DNA from 3 places in the Phytobacter cepae genome. Region 1 is predicted to be linked to each of the others. Evidence: predicted binding sites of a transcription regulator. Region 1 holds the regulator's gene; each other region holds the start of a gene.

The links. Region 1 encodes CRP, which controls carbon source genes, mostly activating them, when cyclic AMP is high. Its sites were predicted from a motif close to ATGTGANNNNNNTCACAT; they were not measured.
Region 2: a site for CRP is predicted at 1,647-1,664, ahead of ACUY4Q_RS09700 (arabinose ABC transporter substrate-binding protein). Genes of this name have one in related genera too.
Region 3: a site for CRP is predicted at 5,519-5,536, ahead of pth (aminoacyl-tRNA hydrolase). Genes of this name have one in related genera too.

The regions. Positions count from the first base shown of each region.
Region 1 is NZ_CM135107.1:458,601-465,712, forward strand. Features, by position in the region: gene argD (bifunctional acetylornithine/succinyldiaminopimelate transaminase) at 1-563, shown strand, start outside; gene ACUY4Q_RS02100 (YccS/YhfK family putative transporter) at 560-2,638, opposite strand; gene crp (cAMP-activated global transcriptional regulator CRP) at 2,688-3,320, opposite strand; gene ACUY4Q_RS02110 (OsmC family protein) at 3,628-4,032, shown strand; gene ACUY4Q_RS02115 (phosphoribulokinase) at 4,102-4,971, opposite strand; gene ACUY4Q_RS02120 (YheU family protein) at 5,013-5,231, opposite strand; gene ACUY4Q_RS02125 (hydrolase) at 5,233-6,249, opposite strand; gene ACUY4Q_RS02130 (NUDIX hydrolase) at 6,341-7,060, opposite strand.
Region 2 is NZ_CM135107.1:2,066,189-2,073,300, reverse strand. Features, by position in the region: gene araG (L-arabinose ABC transporter ATP-binding protein AraG) at 1-438, opposite strand, end outside; gene ACUY4Q_RS09700 (arabinose ABC transporter substrate-binding protein) at 514-1,503, opposite strand; gene ACUY4Q_RS09695 (DJ-1/PfpI family protein) at 1,820-2,377, opposite strand; gene ACUY4Q_RS09690 (ferritin-like domain-containing protein) at 2,720-3,172, shown strand; gene ACUY4Q_RS09685 (anaerobic C4-dicarboxylate transporter) at 3,820-5,163, shown strand; gene azuC (stress response protein AzuC) at 5,236-5,319, opposite strand; gene ACUY4Q_RS09675 (RpiB/LacA/LacB family sugar-phosphate isomerase) at 5,591-6,229, opposite strand; gene ACUY4Q_RS09670 (HD domain-containing phosphohydrolase) at 6,420-7,112, shown strand, end outside.
Region 3 is NZ_CM135107.1:2,328,852-2,335,963, forward strand. Features, by position in the region: gene pgaB (poly-beta-1,6-N-acetyl-D-glucosamine N-deacetylase PgaB) at 1-491, shown strand, start outside; gene pgaC (poly-beta-1,6-N-acetyl-D-glucosamine synthase) at 488-1,822, shown strand; gene pgaD (poly-beta-1,6-N-acetyl-D-glucosamine biosynthesis protein PgaD) at 1,819-2,256, shown strand; gene ACUY4Q_RS10910 (nucleoside recognition domain-containing protein) at 2,320-3,252, opposite strand; gene ychF (redox-regulated ATPase YchF) at 3,540-4,634, opposite strand; gene pth (aminoacyl-tRNA hydrolase) at 4,761-5,345, opposite strand; gene ychH (stress-induced protein YchH) at 5,621-5,896, shown strand; gene ACUY4Q_RS10930 (MerR family transcriptional regulator) at 6,012-7,061, shown strand; gene dauA (C4-dicarboxylic acid transporter DauA) at 7,056-7,112, opposite strand, start outside.

The sequences.
Region 1 (7,112 bases):
ATGCGCTGTTAGTCTTTGATGAGGTGCAGTGCGGCATGGGCCGCAGCGGCGAGCTGTTTGCGTACATGCATTTTGGTGTGACGCCCGATATTCTCACCAGCGCAAAAGCCCTTGGCGGTGGTTTCCCCGTCAGCGCCATGCTGACGACGCAGGAGATTGCCAGCGCCTTCCATCCGGGCTCCCACGGTTCCACCTATGGTGGCAACCCGCTGGCCTGCGCTGTAGCCGGTACCGCGTTCGACATCATCAACACGCCCGAGGTGTTAAACGGGGTGAATGAGAAGCGCGAGCTTTTTGTGAAGCATCTGCAGAAGATCAACGAGCAGTACGGGATTTTCAGCGATATTCGCGGCATGGGCCTGCTGATTGGCGCTGAGCTGACACCGCAATTCAAGGGTCGTGCACGTGATTTCCTGCTGGCGGCAGCCGATGCAGGCGTGATGGTTTTGAATGCAGGGCCAGACGTGATGCGTTTTGCGCCTGCGCTTATCGTTGAAGAGAGCGATATCGAAGAAGGAATGCGCCGCTTTGCCGGGGCGGTGGCGCAGGTGGTGAACGGCTAACGTCGTAGCCGCCGCGTTAACCAGATGCCGTGATGCGGGCGCTGACGCCATGCCACCGATGAAATGGTGTGCATGGTGCTCAGATGCCCCAGAATACGTTGCAGATGCTGTTCCAGGGTGCTCATTGGGCCGTGGGTCATTGTCTCCGGCGCCTCCAGGATATTCACATCCCCCGACTCTCCCGGCCCGTCATACTCCAGCCGCTGCTGACAGCGTTGCAGGGCAATTTCACAAGACTGTAAATAGCGTTGCGCCAAATCCGGGGTGAGCATAGTGTGCTCGCGGGCCAGCGTGGTCATTGCGTTAATGTGCTCAACGATAAACTGACTGTGGGTAACCCACAATTTCATGTCTGACAGATAGCGTGTATCGAAGCCGGGCTCCTGCATCGCCTGATTAAGCGAGTTGAATAGCGCATTGTGTGCCTGGTTCACACGCATGCGCTGGTATGCGAGCGGAGTGGCCTGCGGGTCGTTGCTGAGAATAAGTTGGATGGCATCCTGATAGGTTTCCAGCGCATCATGAGCATTACGGCGCAATAGACCACTTTGCCACTGCGGCCAGAGCCAGACGACGCCGCCGAAGGCAATCAGGCAGCCGATCAGCGTGTCGATAAGCCGGGCCACGATGAATTGATCGCCATTCAGCGTCAGCAGCTGGAGCGTATATACCGCCGTCAGGGTAAAGCCCACCATGGCCCAACCGTAGCTTTTGCGAATGATAAGGTAACTGACCAGCGTGACAATCAGCATAGTGGCCAGCGTGTAGCCTTCCGGCACGTGGTAGTGCAGCGTGGCGCCGGCGATAATAAGCCCCGCCATGGTCCCCGCCGCCCGGTGCAGAATGCGTACCCGCGTTGCTCCGTAGCCGTTCTGGGTGACAAACATCACCGTCATCATTATCCAGTAGGGTTTCGGCAGATGTAGCGCGCTGCCCATCAGGCTGGCAATACTCAGCATGACGCTTACCCGCGCGGCGTTTCTTAACGCAGCGGATTTAAACGAGAGATAGCTTTTGAGTGCCGGAATCAGCGGCAATCGTCGCTGCTTTTCGGCCATAAGATCGCGAATATAGAGCGGACGTTGGGTGCGCAGCACGCGGGCAATCTGGCTGAAGTGCCAGGCGCAGAACTGGCCTACCGGGTTGTCCGGATGCTGACGGGCGATTTTCTCCAGCGCGCTGATCTGCTTGTCCATATTGAAGCGCTGTGGATAGCGATGATAGAGGATGTCATCCGCAATGACCCGGAGCCGCGCCGCCACGGTTTGCGCGTTCCAGCGAATGACCTCTTCGGCATGGCTACGCTCTACCAGTTCCTGCACCTCCTGCGGCTGATGCAGGCTGACGGAGATATGCTCCTGTAGGTCCAGCGCCACCTGAAAAACCCGCCTTAATCTTTTGTAATCACTGTTCTGATTAGCCGCCAGCATATGCAGTTGCTGGTAACACTGGCTAATCATGTCCACTGCTTTTTGCTGACGTGCCAGCAGTGGGGGGAGGGCTTTTTCCGGGTCCGCATGCTGAGTCAGCAGGCTGTATTTGGCCTCGCAATAATCAGCGAGCTGACGATACAGCAGGCTTAATGACTCGCGCAGCGGCTGCTCTCGCCACAGCCAGAACCAAAAGGCGTTGAAGGCGCCATACCATAGCGTGCCAAGACTGTAGATCAGCAGCGGCTCCCAGACCGGCATATTTCCCGCAAGACTCAGCGTGAAGATGGCGGCAATCAGCGAGGCGGGAAGCAACCTGCCGTGCAGCGCACTGATTTCCGCCGTGACGCCCAGCGTCAGCGCCAGCAGGGTAAGAATGAGCGGCAGAGGAACGTTTTCGAAAAGCAGGAATTGCACCGCGAGGCTGCTGCCAGCAAAGAGCGAACCGCCAATGATCACGCGCTTGAAGAAGCGTTTATGCAGTGTGTCGAGACCAGCTATGTTGCAACAAGCGGGAACTAACGAGAAGAGCAGACCTAAATCCAGTCGACCGGCAATCAGGCCAACGGTCACAGGCAGGCATAACACCAGCGTTTGTCGCAGTGCATAGTTGATTTCGGGGTGGTAAATCAGCCTGCGCCACATGAGGCAAACAAAAACGGCGCACTGCCAGAAGCAATGCGCCGCTCAGAGATTAACGTGTTCCGTACACGACAATAGTTTTACCGTGAGCGGAGATCAGGTTCTGATCTTCCAGCATCTTCAGGATGCGGCCAACGGTTTCACGAGAACAGCCCACGATCTGACCAATTTCCTGACGGGTTATTTTAATTTGCATACCGTCCGGGTGGGTCATTGCGTCGGGTTGTTTCGCCAGATTCAGTAACGTCTGAGCAATACGGCCTGTCACATCGAGGAAGGCGAGGTTGCCGACTTTTTCCGAGGTGACCTGCAGGCGGCGTGCCATCTGCGAGGACAAGCGCATCAGAATATCCGGGTTTACCTGGATCAACTGACGGAATTTTTTGTAGGAAATTTCGGCCACTTCACAAGCGGTCTTGGCGCGTACCCAGGCACTGCGCTCCTGACCTTCTTCGAACAGACCCAGTTCACCAATAAAATCGCCCTGGTTAAGGTAAGAGAGGATCATCTCTTTCCCTTCTTCATCCTTGATGAGCACAGCCACTGAGCCTTTTACGATGTAGTACAACGTTTCCGCTTTTTCACCCTGGTGAATCAGCGTGCTCTTCGACGGGTACTTATGAATATGGCAATGAGACAAGAACCATTCGAGAGTCGGGTCTGTTTGCGGTTTGCCAAGCACCATGCGCGGTTATCCTCTGTTATAAGCTGGCTCCAGTCTCAGGATCTGCGCCCTGTGACTGGGGTTGCAATCTGTCTTCCCGATACCTGGGAAGTGCGCCGTCAGACATGTCTGCGGGCTCTAAGATGTGATGTCCTCTGCGTACATGCATTACATCAATGTATCACTGTAGCATTCAGACTGTTTTAGCATAGGTTTTGCCGCCTGTCTCCTGGTGTCTCGCTTCAGCTTGACGCAGGTCGCCTTCCATTGCGAGTTTTCTTATGTGCGCGTAATCTGTAGAGAAAGTGACATTGCCGGAGTGAATAAAATGCATGCTCGTGTGAAATGGGTCGAAGGTTTAACGTTCCTTGGTGAATCTGCCTCCGGGCACCAGATTCTGATGGACGGTAATTCGGGCGATAAAGCGCCAAGCCCGATGGAAATGGTGCTGATGGCCGCAGGCGGGTGCAGCGCGATTGATGTTGTCTCTATATTGCAGAAAGGCCGTCATGACGTGACGGATTGCGAAGTAAAGCTCACTTCTGAGCGCCGGGAAGAGGCGCCGCGCCTGTTCACCCACATCAATCTGCACTTTATCGTGACGGGTAAGGCACTGAAGGAGGCGGCCGTATCCCGTGCGGTGGATCTCTCTGCCGAGAAGTATTGCTCAGTCGCGTTGATGCTGGAGAAAGCGGCGAATATCACGCATTCGTTTGAAGTGATCGAAGGCTGACGGGTTTAGGGCATTGTGCGGTCTGATGCCCTCACCCTGACCCTCTCCCACGGGGAGAGGGGACTGATATCACTCAATCTTCTTGCCTTCCATCAACCGTTCAACCAGCGGTGTCATGATGAGCTCCATCGCCAGCCCCATTTTGCCTCCCGGCACCACGATTGTATTCATGTGAGAAATAAAAGAACCCTGCAGCATTGCCAGTAGCCAGGGGTAATCAATCCCTTCAAGATTACGGAAATGAATGACGACAAAGCTTTCATCCAGCGATGGAATGACTTTGGCGGCAAAGGGGTTCGATGTATCCACGGTGGGAACGCGCTGAAAGTTGATGTGCGTGCGGGAAAACTGCGGCGTAATGAAGTTGATGTAATCCTCCATTGAACGTACCACGGAGTCCATCACCGCTTCACGGGAATGACCGCGTTCGCCGGTGTCGCGAACCAGCTTCTGCATCCACTCCAGATTCACAATCGGTACCACGCCGACCAGCAGGTCCACATGGCGCGCCACATCATGCTGCGGCGTCACCACCCCGCCGTGCAGGCCTTCGTAAAACAGCACATCCGTCGGTTCCGGCAGCGGTTGCCAGGGGGTAAAGGTTCCTGGCACCTGATTCCATGGCACCGCTTCGTCGTAGGTATGAAGATATTTTCTCGCCTGGCCGGTGCCGGTATGGCCATAATCGACAAACGTCTGCTCCAGCAGGCTGAAGTCGTTAGCCTCCGGGCCAAAGTAGCTGATGTGGCGACCTGAATCGCGCGCCTTGCGGATAGCCATGTCCATTTCAGGGCGTGTATACCGGTGAAAGCTGTCGCCTTCCACTTCAGCGGCGTGCAAATTCAATTGGGCGAAAATTTTACGAAAGGCAAGGCTGGTGGTGGTGGTTCCCGCACCGCTGGAGCCTGTTACAGCAATAACCGGATGTTTAGCAGACATAGCGACTCCAGACGTTTGCGATGTTTTCGCTTTACGCGTTGTTAATCATGAAATTGAGCACGCGGCATAATGTTGACGCTTTCGTGTAATTCAGACCATACCAGTACGGCTTCGCCGCTTTTGAGTTGGCGTTTAACATCAGCGACTTTTTGTGCAAATGCGCGCTCATGTTCACCATAATCAGTGCCTTCGCGCAAGACAAAGCTTTCAATAAGGTTGTCCAGCGTCTCAGGATCCAGGTCTTGCCAGGGAATAATCATCTTAGTCTTCCAGCCAGGTTGTCAGCCAGTCGGGGATACGTTTCTCAAGCCACATTTGCGGGCGCAGGAGCGTCCCACCCACAAAGCCAACGTGCCCGCCATGTTCAGTCAGTTGGTACTCTACGCATGCGGGGAGCGTCGCAGAGTCGGGAATAACGTGATGGTCCATGAAAGGATCGTCTTTCGCATGAATAATCAGCGTTGGACAGGCAATTTTATTCAATAACGGCATCGCGCTGCACTGACGATAGTAGTCGATGGCATCGGTAAAGCCATGAATGCGTGCGGTGATCAAATCGTCGAATTCACGCAGACGGCGCACGCGTTTTAGCTGCAACAGGTCGATCGGTAACGTGCCTGGGTACGCTTTCAGTTTTCTTGAGGCGTTGCCTTTCAGCAAATTCAGCAAGTAGTGCTGATAAATCCGGGAAAAGCCTTTTTCGATATGCGCGCTGCAAGCTTCCAGCACAAAGGGGGCGGAGACAATCACGGCGGCATCCAGCGGCACGCTGTTACCCTCTTTTGCCAGCAGACAGGCAAGCATATTGCCGCCCAGTGAGTAACCAACGGCGGCGGTGCGGGCCTCGCCGAACTCGCGCTTCAGCCAGTGTAGAAACCAGGTGCCGTCTTCGGTTTCGCCAGAATGATAAATGCGGTTCAGGCGATTAGGTTCACCGCTGCAGCCGCGAAAATGCATCACCACGCCGAGCCAGCCGCGCGCTTTTGCCGCTTCGATCAATCCATGCGCGTAGGGGCTGTGCAGGCTGCCCTCCAGCCCATGGAAAACCACCAGCCGGGGTTTGTGCTTCGCCTGCTGGGGATCTTCGCTCCAGGCAAGATCAACAAAATCACCATCCGGCAATTCGAGGCGTTGCCATGTTGGCGTAAAACCCAGCTTGCGGCGTATGACACGCGGCAGCATGGTCTGGAAATGAGGATTACGCCCACCGCGCATGGGGCGGAAATCCTGCGTATTCTCTTCAATTTCCGAAAGTCGTGAGGGTGTAATGTCAGCCATAGTACGGTAAATCAATAAAGTGTGGGGGGAAGACTATATCGACACGCAGCCTTTAGGTTTGTTCATTTCATGGGCTACATGCGTATAAAGGCTAATCCGCCAGTAAATTACGGGAAAAGAGATGGATGTCGGCATCCGGCTTACGTCGCCACAAGCGCGCTTTTCGCGCCCCGGTTGCCACGCTCTCGCCTGTCTCTTCAAACATGCCTGACGCCTCAAAGCGGCGAATCAGACTTTTTCGCTGGATAGGATGGCCGAGAATAATCTCCGTTGCCTCCTGCAGTTGCGTCTGGGTAAAGGTATCAGGCAGACAATAAACAGGCAGTAAAGAGTACATGGTTTTCTGCCGTAAGCGCGCCAGAGCGGTCTGAATGATATCCCGATGATCGAACGCCAGCGCGATGTCATCAAGTTGCGTGACAGGCACCCACCTGGCATCGCTGACGCTCGCGATGTGCGGTGCGCAGGCGACCCACGAAATAAGTGCATACCAGGCAATGGTCAGACTCCAGCCACGCGGGTCGCGCGTTGCGCCAGAAAAGGTATCCAGCTGTTCCAGCCAGGAAGGGCAAACCCCGGTTTTCTCCGTCAGCTTACGCAGCGCCGTCGCCCGTGTCGATTCATCATGTTCCATATCGATAAACCCACCCGGCAAACCCCAGCGCCCTTGCTGCGGCTGACTGGCGCGCTCGACCAGTAAAACGCGAAGCGCCTGTTCATGGAGGGTAAACAGCACGCTGTCTACGGTTACCAGGGGGGAAGGGAACTGGCTGGCATCGTAAGAATCCAGATATTCTGCTTCGCTGATCATCACTTGCTCGCCTGATTAAACACGTGACAAGTTTACCAGCCCGCGAAAGTGG
Region 2 (7,112 bases), 1.6 Mb from region 1:
AATAGAGAGATATTTCAGCGGCGTTTGCGGGTCGATATCGAGCCCGAGGTGTTTTAGCTGAAGCCCGGCTTCATAATTCAGCAGCGAGCGATTAACGAATCCGCTCTTATGAGGAAGTTGCCCGAGGTAGATATTCTCTGCCACGGTCATTTCCGGCACCAGGTGAAGCTCCTGGTAAATAATCGCCACCCCGGCGTTGAGCGCCGCAGTCGTGTCGTTAAAGCTGACGTCCTGACCTTTGATCGCCAGCGTCCCGGTCGTCGGCGCGTAGTTGCCACTGAGGACCTTTAACAGAGTCGACTTACCGGCACCGTTTTCTCCCATCAGGGCGTGCACCTGTCCCGCGTGGCAATCAAAACTGATGTCACTCAGGGCTTTTACGCCCGGGAACGTCTTACCAATGCCGCGAAAGGAGAGATAGGGAGTTGAGTCTTGCATAACGTCTCCGTGAATCATTTTCTTGGTGTACATCAGGCCCTCCACCCGAAAGCAGAGGGCGCTATCAGCAGAGATTTACTTCACGCCCAGCCCTTTTTTCGCCAGCTCTTCTTTAAAGTTATCGCGCGTGATCAGCACCACGTCGGTAACCGCTGTGAATTTAGGCGGTTCGACGCCTTTGGTGACCCAGTTGTACAGCAGCTCACTGGTTTTGTAGCCGTGTACATCCGGGCTTGGCAGCAGCGAGCCGTAGAAGCCTGTCGCCTGCGCTTTAGACAGCTCGCTGACCGCATCCACACCGTTGATGCCGATACCAATCACGTTAGGTGCTTTAAAGCCCTGCCCTTCGGTTGCACGTACGCCGCCCAGCACAGTGCTGTCGTTCATGCCTACCACCAGCCAGTGTTTAACTTCCGGGTGCTGTACCAGCAAGGAGTTGCCGGCATCGAATGCGCCAGGGATATCGTTAGATTTGGTCGGGACCTGATAAATTTGTTTTTCCGGGAAGCCTGCGGCTTTCAGTGCATCCATGGAACCGGTGGTACGACGACGCGCGGTATCCAGTTCGTTGGCGGTAATGGCCATTACCGCGGTTTCTTTAATATCCCAGCCGCGTTTTTGCATCTCTTTATACAGTTCCTGACCCTGGCGCGCGCCAATTTCACTCGCCGCCATCATCACCAGCGGAACGGAAGTCATCGGTTCGCCTTTCGCATTCACGAACTGGTCATCCACGGCAATGACTTTCATGTCATAGCCTCGGGCTTTGGCCACAATGGCTGCGCCCAGTTTAGGGTCAGGGGTACAGATAACAAATCCCTTCGCGCCGCTTGCCGCAAGGCTGTCGATAGCATTCAGCGTTTTTTCACCATCCGGGACCGCAATCTTAATCACTTCAAACCCTAAGTCTTTGCCCGCTTTGTCGGCAAATTTCCACTCCGTCTGGAACCAGGGTTCTTCCGGCTGTTTCACTAAAAAGCCCAGTTTCATCGATTCAGCGATAGCGGATTGTGACATAACGGCAGCCAGACCTATGGCTGCCAACGCTTTAGTGAATTTGTGCATGGTTATCTCCAGCTTTGGCATTCTTTTATGTAGGGGGAAAATTTTACCGGTTCATTTAAAAGTTCATAAAACAAGGCATTAGAGTCCGCACTTCACTGGACACCTGTGCTGGCAGTAGTTTTAGCGGGAAATTGATTCTCCATAGGAGAGCAACATCACACCGCAGAATTACAGTAATTACGTACATAAATTCAGCGGATTTAGACATAAAAAAAGGCGGATTTGTCAGACAATTAGAGAGGGGGTCAGCAGATTAATCCATAGCATCAGCTATGTTATCCTTGTCCCCGAATGCAGGGCGCACCCGGGGGAGGCATTACCAGGCGTAATAAATGTGATCCGCGTGGTCACGGACCGGCGCGTCATCGCCTAGCAGGCGAGCAGAAAGCGCGAAGGCGAAGTCGAAAGCGTGGCCCAGCCCTTTTCCGCTCAGCAAGTTGCCATCTTCCACAACCGGGGCATCAACATATTCACCGCCGCTCACCCCTTCCCACAGGTCGCCAGAGCAGACATAACGGCGCCCGTTTAGCAGCCCATTCCCGCCCAGCACACGTGCGGCGGCTGAGCAGATGGGGCAAATAAGCTTGTTTTGCGCGTCATGAGATTTAACAAAGGCAATAACGTCAGCGCTGGCAGCAAGGTTGACGCTGCCCTGCGGGCCACCCGGAAGCACGACGGCATCGTAAAGTTCACCGCTGCGCTCCACCAGAGTATGGTCAGCGACCATTGGAATATTGTGATAACTGACGACGGCGCGGGATTCCGCGCACGCAAGTGTTTCTACTTCAATATGCAGACGACGCAGAATATCAATAGTAATAATGGCTTCAGCTTCCTCAAAACCGGGCGCCAGCAACACCGCCACTTTTTTCATTTATGCATTCCTTACCAACAGGTTGAAAGAGTGTTTATTTTTACTCAAAACACCGTTTCATAACCATACCCTTGTCACATATCGGCACCTCTTTGCCTGGGATCGCGTGTAGTGTGGATTTGACCGAATGCACTGACGCCAACCTGAATCGGAAAACGTTTTAATTTATTTCAGAATTAAAGTTGAATCACCGTAATTTCGCCATCCGGTAACGAAGGGTAACCGATTATCTTTAAGGATGTTCTTATTCCCCTCTTCTCGTTATTCTTATTTCCCCGGCCGTGGATGGCTAAATAAAAAATGATTTCTGCACAGGATCATCCCATACATAAGGATATAACCATGACAACCCCTTCAATGGCGCGTAAATTAAACGCCCAAATGAATCTTGAATTTAGTGCATCGCAACTTTATGTCACCTTAAGCAATTGGTGTATGGAGCGTAACCTGACGCGTATTGCGCTGTGTTTGCGGCATCAGGCGCAAACCGGCATCACCCATACGATGCGCGTTTTTGACTATATAAAACAAACTGGCCGCTATCCAATAATAAAATCCGTGAATATTTCGACCACAGCAATTCATTCAATTGATGAACTACTGCAACAGGCGGTGGAGAATCAGTTAATGCGTTATCAGGAGCTGGCGTGCCTCGCCGAAGCGGCCCGGGTGGAAACGGATAATACTGCCTTAAACTTGCTCTCTGCTATTTATGACGATCAGAAAAGTCTTCACGAGCAATTAATTACTCAGATGAATGAATATTCCCGTCTTCCGGTTACATTGACTCGCTAAGCCCTTAGGAATCTCCAGAAGAAATGCGTGCACGAGCGGCCCCCTCGCCCATTTGGGGAGAGGGCTGGGGTGAGGGGGAAAATGCGGCGCTGAGGGTCATTCCGTTCACCTTATGTTCCTTGCTTTTCAATAACGCCAGAACCCGTGAACGTGCCAGGGTGGTTCACCGCCACCACCCTGGCGACCCGGGCTCCCGGCCAGGAAAATCGCCGCTGACGCGGTCCACTACGCGTATTCCTTCAGGCTGATCGGGGACGGGCGAAGGTAACGTCCATGTAAAATCGCCCTCGCCGCGCATCCCTGCGCGTCGCCCCGGCCTTGCGGATATGCTTCGTCGATTTTCAGCCGGACCCTCTCATCGCGGTGGCTGTTGTGTTCTCATTGCGCAGTGTTAACGCTGCAAAACGTCATATCACTGCGGATCCCTCAGCGCTAAGCCCCCTTCCCTGGTCACCATTCTCATGAATCAATGGATTCTGCGAACAGTTTTAACCCTTTTGTTTACACAAATATCAAATTAATGTTAATGAAAAGTATATAAGTTATTGCTTTTATTAAATTTTCTCAAATCCGATCTGGCTCTCATTGAGTAGCATTACAAAATGTAATGATTTGTCTGGTTTATCAATATCAAGGACAAGTGAGTCATGATTACCATTGAATTTATTATTATTATTCTCTGCTTGCTACTGGGGACGCGTTTCGGCGGGATGGGGTTGGGGTTAATCAGCGGCATTGGCCTCTTTATACTGAGTTTTGTCTTTGGCCTTGAGCCAGGCAAACCGCCGGTCGACGTGATGTTGACCATTCTTGCCGTCATAGGCTGCGCCGCCACGTTGCAAACCGCAGGCGGCCTGAACGTGATGATGCAGTTTGCTGAACGTCTGTTGCGCCGTCATCCACAACACATCACCCTACTGGCCCCGTTTACCACGTGGATGCTGACCTTTCTCTGCGGCACCGGGCATGTGGTTTACACTATGTTCCCCATCATTGCTGATATCGCATTGAAGAAAAACATCCGCCCGGAACGCCCGATGGCGGTGGCTTCTATTGCCTCACAAATGGCGATCACAGCGTCACCGGTGTCGGTGGCCGTGGTGTCGTTAGTCTCCATTCTGGCGGCCCAGCATGGGATAGGTCATGCATGGAGCATCCTTGAAATTCTGGCCGTTTCCGTACCGGCATCGTTATTTGGCGTGGCTATCGCTGCATTGTGGAGCTTACGCCGTGGAAAAGATCTCGCCGACGATGCAGAATTTCAGGAAAAGCTTAAAGATCCAAAACAACGTGAGTTTATCTATGGTGCCAGCGAGACCCTGATGAACCAGCGGTTTCCGAAGGAAGCCTACTGGTCAACCTGGATCTTCTTTACCGGGATTCTGGTGGTGGTTCTGCTCGGCGCACTCCCTGACCTTCGTCCGGCCTTCGAAGTGAAAGGCAAGCTCTCGCCGTTGTCCATGAACCTGGTTATCCAGATGATGATGTTAATTGCCGGCGCCATTATGCTGGTGGTCTGCAAGGTTAATCCTTCTGCCATTTCCAGTGGTGCGGTGTTTAAAGCGGGGATGGTGGCGATCTTCTCGGTGTTTGGCGTCGCCTGGATGAGCGATACCTTCTTTCAGGCACACCTGAACGAACTAAAAATGGCGCTGGAAGGGGTCGTTAAGAGCCACCCCTGGACCTATGCCATCGTGCTGTTTCTGGTATCTAAACTGGTGAACAGCCAGGCGGCGGCATTAACGGCAGTCGCTCCGATGGGACTGATGCTTGGCGTTGAGCCAAAAATGCTGCTGGCCTTCTTCCCCGCCTCTTACGGCTACTTCGTCCTGCCGACCTACCCGAGCGATCTGGCCTGTATCGGCTTTGACCGCTCCGGGACTACCCGTATTGGTAAATTCATTATCAACCACAGCTTTATTTTGCCAGGACTGATTGGCGTGAGTTGCGCCTGTGCGGCAAGCTATATGCTGGTGTCTGTCTTCTTTTAAAGCCCGCTTTATTTGGCGCGATGCGCCAAACGCCGGAAATAAAAAAACCTGCCATCGCAGGTTTTTTTATTATCAGAACATAGCGCCAGGCGGTACGTCTTTGAAGGTTTTGCAGTAGGTTTCAAAAATGCTTTTCAGGATTTTGCGCAATTTCATGGTTTGCTCCGACGATTTGTTATGCAGGTGTTATCAGTTGATGTGCATATAATATGACCTTCATCACAAAACACAAGTTTTTCGTGACAGAAATCACGTTTTAAAAATCGTGGAAATGCGTTTTTTGTTAAAAATGCGTGTTAAATCTGCTGGTTAGCAAACTAAAAATATTTTGATGTTATTAAATATTTTTTGAGGGGATCAAGAGGCGTACGACAAGGATTTAACAAATGGCGAGGAAAAGGGCCGGCATCGGCCGGCCCGCAGCGCATCAGGCAAGGATTTCGCGCACGAAAGCTTCAATCTCTTTATCCTGGCAGTTCTCAAAGAAGCACTGCTGGAAACGTGGACCCGAAACGGCCGTTTTCACCAGCTCAGGATCGATAGCACGCAGGGTGTCGAGGTAATTTTCCTTCACTACCGCGGCTTTGACCTGATTCAGAATACCGGCATTACGCACCTGCGGCTCTTTACGCTCCGGCGGGTAACCTTCGCCCTTGCGCCCGGTAAAGGCTTTCTCAAAAATAAAACGAACGTTCAGCTCTGCGCCCCAGCCGAAGCCTTTAGCGAAAGGCAAGGAAAGTGCGTTGCCGTTGTTGATTTGTGCGAACAGGAAGGCGTCGGCGGGATCGATACAATAGCCGCAGATGACACCAGGATGGATGTTCAGTGACATCAGTGCCCCTTGCCCGGTACCGCAGCCTGTGACGACGAAATCAACCGCTTTGGCATTCAGCAGAATGCTAGCCATAATACCAAGGTGGATATACGTCAGATGATGGTCATTTTCATCACTCATCCCGACGTTAAAAACCGGAAAGTCTTTTTCACCGGCAACGGCCTTAAGCTCGTTAAGAATGGTGGCGTTTTTACCCGCCTGGCTGTTTTCCATCATCAGTGCAATTTTCATCTTCATCTCCAGATTAACGTGCTCGATAGCAAATGTTAGTCAACCTTACTACCTGGTAAACATACTTTCAAATTTAATGAAAAAAGGTTTTAAAAAAGCAAATTGCCTTCACAGTTTTGCTGGCGTGAAATGAGCGCGAGGGAGAAAACGGGATGGACGATACATGCGGAAAACAAAAAGGAAGGCGGTGGTGAAATTTTTTTCCAGCATGGCCGGCGTCACCTTTTTTCTCATCACCCTGGTCGGTTATTGGTGTGGAAGTGCACCTGCAACCGCAGCCCCTGGCAAAAGTCAGACCGCGGAACAATCTGTTCCCGTCTGGCTTTATGATGCCCAGAGCTTCGAGTTCTGGCGAGATGATAAAGGCCAGTATCAGGGACTTTACCCCACGCTTGTCCGTTTGATTAACGAAACCTACGGTTATCACCTGCAAATTATCCCCATTGATGGCGAAGCGATTGCCCGCCAGTTTAGGAACAATCAATACGGCGTTTATGCCGGGGTGATACGCACGGAAGATCGTGCGCGCACTCGCCTGCTCTCCTCCCGGATTTTCGATAACGAAGTGGTGGCAGCCAGCCTAAATCAGCGCGTTTTTAAAACGGAAGAGTTGACCAAAGCGCGCGTACTGTTTCGTGCCAATGATGCCACGCTGGAACGGGTCAAACAGAGCTACCCCGCCCTCACCTTCCGTGATTTACGCATGGTGAGCAGCAGCGAAGAAGCGTTTCAGTTATTAAGTGATGATCGGGCCGACTTCTACATCAATGATGCCAGTGAGATGGAAAACACCACGCGCTATTATCAACTGTCGCGCCCTTTTCCCGCCTTACGCATTGCCAGCGTGTTTGCTTTTAGTCCTGAGCTCGTCAGCCTGCGCAAC
Region 3 (7,112 bases), 1.9 Mb from region 1:
TTAAAAGTCGCGCTCTGATTGATTTTACCCAACAGCTCACGCAAACCGTGCGTGCCGTGCGCGGCCCGCAGATCAAAACCGCCCGCAACATTTACGCCATGCCGGTACTGGACCCGCGGAGTGAAACCTGGTTTGCGCAGAATCTGAATGACTTTCTCGGCACCTACGACTGGACAGCCCCAATGGCGATGCCGCTGATGGAAAATGTCCCGGTCAACGATGCCGATGCCTGGCTCGACAGGCTCGTCGGGCAGGTAGGCCGTTTCCCTGGCGCACTGGATAAAACGGTTTTTGAACTTCAGGCACGCGACTGGCGTAAGGGGGCAGGGCAGGACGATATTAGCGGTGAAATGCTTAACGGGTGGATGCGGCAGCTCAAACTGAGCGGTGCCAGAAACTATGGCTACTACCCGGACGATTTCATCAACGATCAACCCCGGATGGCAGAGATCCGTTCTGCTTTTTCCTCCTACTGGTATCCGCAAAAATGACCGATCGCCTCATCGCCTTCCTGATCCTTTGCCTGATGTTTAGTTTTCCGCTCGGCGTGGCGGTGATTTTTACCGGTGAAGTGATCCTTGATTTCGTCTTTTTCTGGCCGCTGTTTATGTCGGCCCTCTGGATAAGCGGTGGGCTTTACTTCTGGTTTCACCGCGAGCGCCACTGGCCATGGGGGCCGGGCACACCGCCACCTGCACTGGCAGGTAATCCGCTGATTTCCATTCTTGTGCCGTGCTTTAACGAAGGGCTGAATGCACGTGAGACTATCGAAGCGGCGCTGGCGCAACGTTATGAAAATATTGAAGTGATTGCTATCAATGACGGTTCCAAAGACAACACCGCAGCCGTGCTGGACCAGTTAGCGAGTGAATATGCGCGACTGCGGGTGATTCATCTGGCGGAGAATCAGGGCAAAGCAGTAGCCCTGCAGGCGGGAGCTGCGGCGGCGCGCAGTGACTTTCTGGTGTGTATTGATGGCGATGCGCTGCTGGATAAGGATGCGGCGGTGTATATGGTCGCACCGCTGCTCAATCACCCTCGCGTGGGGGCGGTGACCGGTAATCCGCGTATCCGTACGCGTTCAACGCTGATTGGGCGAGTTCAGGTGGGGGAATTTTCATCCATCATCGGCCTCATCAAACGTACCCAGCGCGTCTATGGCCAGGTCTTTACCGTTTCTGGTGTCATTGCCGCTTTTCGCCGTCGCGCCCTGGCGGAGGTGGGGTACTGGAGCCCGGATATGATCACGGAAGATATTGATATCAGTTGGAAGTTGCAACTGCGCCACTGGTCGATTTTCTTCGAACCGCGTGCGCTGTGTTGGATTTTGATGCCCGAGACGCTGAAAGGGCTTTGGAAGCAGCGCCTTCGCTGGGCGCAAGGGGGCGCAGAGGTGTTTATTGTCAATATGCGTCGCTTGTGGAGCTGGGAGTACCGGCGCATGTGGCCTCTGTTTCTTGAGTTTTGTATGTCAACCGCATGGGCCTTTGCCTATGCCATCAGCATTCTGTTGTTTCTCATCGGGCTGCTTATTCCGATGCCCGATTCCTTATATGTTCAGCACCTTTTCCCACCGGCTTTTACTGGCCTGATGCTGGGCGTGGTCTGCCTGTTGCAGTTCTCGGTCAGTCTGTTTATTGAAAGACGCTATGAGAAAGGTATTGCGGCGTCTCTGTTCTGGGTTATCTGGTTTCCGGTGGTGTACTGGATGTTGAGCCTGTTCACTACGCTTGTGGCTTTCCCAAAAGTGATGCTGCGGCGCAAACGCAGCAGAGCGCGTTGGGTGAGTCCCGATCGCGGTATTGGGAGATTAAAACCATGATCCAACCTTTGATTTTTACTGAACAACGGCTGTTTCCACGTGCGCTGGATTCCCTGTTAACCCTCCTTGCCTGGCTGGGGTTTAGCTGGCTGATTTACAGCGGTCTGATTACTGCGATTGAACATGATCCTTTTATCGGGCCCCGGCCGTTCTACACCACGCTCAGTACGTTGGGGGTCTATTTGCTGGTGGCCTGTGCTATCAGTCTCACCCTTATCAGCTGGGCGAAATACAACCAGCTGCGTTTTCGCATTGAACGGCGTAAGCGTCGGCCTGAACTGGAAGGGCATGAGGTGGCGGCAAGTTTCAATATCACCCCCGAACTGGCGCTAATGATGAGTCAGGCCCAGGTCTTTACCCTTGCCCATTATGATACGGGGGCCATTGACCGCGTGTGGATGGCGAAAATCCTCGCTGACGTGCAGAGCGAGTAGCGAAAACCTGCCGGTAATTCTGGATGTTTACTGGCAGGTTTTTTTGGATTGCTGGTGGTTCGCTTAATAGAGGAGGGCATGAATAAGCGTGCGTAGTGCGATGCCGGTAATGACGCCGGGGATCACGTAGCGAAACAGCCTGACAAACCGGCTGGCAATGCCCAGGAAAATGCCGACACCTGGCAAATCAAAGGTCTGAATCAGAAAACCGGCGGAGGCATTTACCTGCTCAGGCGTGACCAGCCCTTTTCGCAATAATTCAGAGATTACCCCGAAATAAGCCGTACCGCCCGCGAGGAATTTAGTCAACGTCGGTAATACGTAAATCTCAGGAATGCTAAAAAAGGTTAATACGGGGGCTAACAGCGTGGTCAGCAGGGTGATAAACCCCGCTTCTTTGAGGATCCCGACAATCGTTAATGAGAGCAGCAGCATCGGCAGTGAACCCAGTGCAAGACGAATAGCATCCGCCCCCGCGCCGTTAATAATCGCGATAAGGCTGGCAGAGGATTTATCATTCAGCGATTCCGTCACCTCCTCACGCCTTACCGTCATCGATAATTTCTTGCCAAACAGATGGTAGGTGACTGCGGCTGCGATCAACCCGCCGACAATTGAAATACCAATGGCGCTACCCCAGTGCAACCCAAACGGGATCAACGGGTAAAAGACGTTGCCTTGCCCCATCGCAAAGAGCATGGCCAGCGCGGCGGCAAGTTGCCTGTCTGAGGTGCCGCGCTTTTCCATGATCGCCAGTGCGGCGATCGGCGCGGCAAAGCTGACGAAGTTAAGTTGGATCAGCGCAAAAATGGCCAGCCCGGAAATGCCAAAGGGCTTAAGCAGCGGGGTGGTGAGGCGCACGATGGCATCGACAACCCCCTTCGCTTCGAGGTATTTCATGACGATCAACATGATTATCATGACTGGGATGAGGGTATAAAGCGCGACATCAACCGATGTCTTTCCTGCTGACATAATGACATCAATAATATTCATTACGGGTCCTGATGAAGAAACATGAAGTGAAATCTACACCTCTGAGCATGCGGGTAGCGTCCATGTTGTGCTCTTAAATCCGATATGTCTAATAGGGGAAAATGATTCATGGCGCACGGGGAGTGGTATGAGCCTCCCTGGAGGCTGCGATTCCGTTCTCGATAATAGACACGCCACGTGCAAGTACCGGGATGATGGTTATGTTGCAATAAAAAATCCACGCCAGGGCGTGGATTTTTAAAAGACTTACCGGGCTGCGGGCTAAAAAATGAAGCCGCAGCAAACGATCAGACGTTGAACAGGAAGTTCATGACATCGCCATCTTTAACGATGTACTCTTTACCTTCTGCACGCATTTTTCCGGCTTCTTTCGCCCCTTGCTCACCCTTGTAGGTGATGAAGTCTTCATAGGCGATGGTTTGCGCACGGATAAAGCCTTTCTCGAAGTCGGTGTGGATTTTACCTGCGGCCTGCGGTGCTGTTGCGCCTACCGGGATGGTCCAGGCACGGACTTCTTTCACGCCAGCGGTGAAGTAAGTCTGCAGGTTTAACAGCTCGTAACCGGCGCGAATCACGCGGTTCAGGCCCGGCTCTTCGATGCCCAGCTCCGCCATGAACTCTTCACGGTCAGCATCGTCCAGTTCGGCGATATCAGATTCAACGGCAGCGCAGACGGCAACGACAACAGAACCTTCAGCTGCAGCGATCTCACGCACTTTATCGAGGTACGGGTTGTTTTCAAAACCGTCCTCATTAACGTTGGCAATGTACATGGTCGGCTTGAGGGTCAGGAAGCTCAGGTATTTGATAGCCGCTTTATCTTCTTCGGTCAGGTTTTTCAGCGCACGCAGCATGCCTGCGTTTTCCAGCTGCGGCAGGCATTTTTCAAGTGCCGCTTGTTCCGCTTTCGCGTCTTTATCGCCGCCTTTGGCTTTTTTCTGTACGCGGTGCAGGGCGCGCTCGCAGGTGTCGAGGTCCGACAGGGCCAGTTCGGTATTGATGACTTCGATGTCGTCAGCCGGGTCAACTTTGTTGTTCACATGGATGATGTTGTCATTTTCGAAACAACGCACAACATGACCAATCGCTTCGGTTTCACGAATGTTAGTCAGAAACTGGTTACCCAGACCTTCACCTTTAGACGCGCCTTTGACCAGACCGGCGATATCAACGAATTCCATGGTGGTAGGCAGAATACGCTGCGGTTTAACGATTTCAGCGAGCTTGTCGAGACGCGGATCGGGCATGGGTACAACACCGGTGTTCGGCTCAATAGTACAGAACGGGAAGTTAGCCGCTTCAATACCGGCTTTGGTGAGCGCATTGAACAGGGTGGATTTACCTACGTTGGGCAGGCCAACGATGCCGCATTTGAATCCCATGATGTGATTACCTTAAGTTCTGAATAATCAACCTGTTATAGAGAACAGGTTGCATAAAAATGGATAACTTTGCCTATTATACACGTAACCGCTGTATCGCGGGGCAAAAATGCCACCTGGTGAGGGTTATTGCGCCTTAAAGGCATGCAGGCGGTTGGTGGCTTTTGTCAGGCCGTCTTTCAGCCATAACTCGGTACAGCGCGCCGCTTCGTCTACGGCGTCGTCGATGAGCTTCTGCTCTGATACCGGCGGCTTGCCAAGCACGAAACCGACAACTTTGTTTTTATCGCCCGGATGACCAATTCCTATGCGCAAACGGTGGAAATTGGGGTTATTGCCTAACTTGCTGATGATGTCTTTTAAACCGTTGTGGCCGCCGTGCCCGCCGCCTAACTTAAACTTCGCCACGCCAGGGGGGAGGTCAAGCTCATCGTGGGCGACCAGGATTTCATCCGGATTAATACGATAAAAGGTTGCCATGGCCGCAACGGCTTTGCCACTGAGGTTCATAAACGTGGTGGGGACCAGCAGTCGAACATCTTCGCCCGCTATATTGATCCGCGAAGCGTATCCAAAAAATTTCGCCTCTTCGCGTAGCGGCGCACGGAAACGTTCTGCCAGTAAATCCACATACCAGGCACCCGCATTATGGCGCGTGGCGGCATATTCCGCCCCCGGGTTTGCCAGCCCGACAATCAGTTTAATCGTCACTTTTTATTCCTGACCAGGTCAATAACTGGCGCATAGTTTACGTGGTGCGTCGCCTGAAAACAAAGTTCTCAAGGCGAAACGGGGGAAGAGATAATAGTTGCCCCGTTGAACCATTAGAATTTCATGTAGTTCATAGGCTTATTTGTAAACTTATGTTGCCTCAATATGAGTAAATGTGATCCTAACCGCAATCAGGAACCGTCCTCGTGACTATACTTTACCCAATATTTGAGTGGGGTTATTCCCGTTCAACCCATCGTTCCGGAGGTGACACTATGAAACGCAAAAACGCTTCGTTACTCGGTAATGTTCTGATGGTGCTGGGGCTTGTGGTGATGGTTGTCGGCGTGGGCTACTCCATATTAAACCAGCTTCCCCAACTTAACCTGCCGCAATATTTCGCGCACGGTGCCATATTGAGCATCTTCGTGGGGGCGGTACTCTGGCTTGCAGGTGCGCGCGTTAGCGGTCACGAACAGGTCTGCGACAAGTACTGGTGGGTACGCCACTATGACAAACGCTGTCGCCGTGACGGACACGGGCACCAGTAATAGCGATAAAAGCAAAAAGCGGTTTCCAGTGGAAACCGTTTTTTTTGGCTTTTTTGTTGACCCTTACGTAACGTTAGGCCTGAGAGTCTGTTTACGGGGAAGATAAGGGGTCGTTATGTTAATTCAGGCTGGTGTGTTAGCGCGACGCGCAGGCATTACCGTTCGCACGCTCCATCACTATGAATCGATCGGACTGCTTATCCCTTCCGCCCGAAGTGCTGCCGGGTATCGCTTATATAATCTCGCTGATGTGAAACGCCTGCATATGATTCAGGTGCTGACGAAAGCGGGAATGGCGCTGGCAGCTATCACGGAACACCTGGCACGTGAGACGCGCTCGCTGGATACCCTGCTTACTGAGCAAATCACATTGTTAGACAAGCAAATGCGCAATATTCAGACGTTGCGTGACCAGCTACTGACATTGCGAAACGGGTTGTCCTGCGGTGCTGAACCGGACCTGGAATCCTGGTTACAGACGCTGGAGTTAATGAAAATGTACGATCGCTGGTTTAGCAAAGAGGAATTACAGGCACTGCCGTTTGCCGCAGACGACCAGGCACGTAGCAACGCCTGGCTGGAGATGGTCGAAAACGTTCGCCATCTCATGCAGATTAATTGCCCGGTGGATGACCCACAGGCCATGGCATTCGCGACGCGCTGGATGACGCGCCTTGAAGAGGATACCGCAGGCAGGCCGGATTTCCTCACTCGGCTTAATGAAATGCATGTGCTGGAGCCGCAAATGCGCGAACAAACGGGCATTGATGAACAGATAATTGACTACATCACGCGCAGTTTTGCGGAGAGTAAACTGGCTATCTGGCAACGGTATTTGTCACCGGAGGAGATGGCTTTTACCCGCGCACACTATTTTGATCGGCTAATGGAATGGCCGCCGCTGGTGGCCCGTTTACATAAAGCGACGGCTGCGGCTCTGGATCCGAATTCCGACGAGGCACAAGCGCTGGCTGAAAACTGGCTGACGTTGTTTCAATCCTATGCCGGCACTTCACCGCATACCCAGCAGAAGTTTCGCCTCGCCATGCAGGAGGAGCCGCATCTGATGAAAGGCACCTGGATGACGCCTGAGGTGTTGGGGTGGTTGCAGGGGGCGATAGAAGTGATGATGCGGAAGTTATATTCCGCACCCTCAGGATCATAAGTCAGCTAAAGCCGCGTCACGGTTTGGCCAGAAGGATAAGCGCCCAGGGAT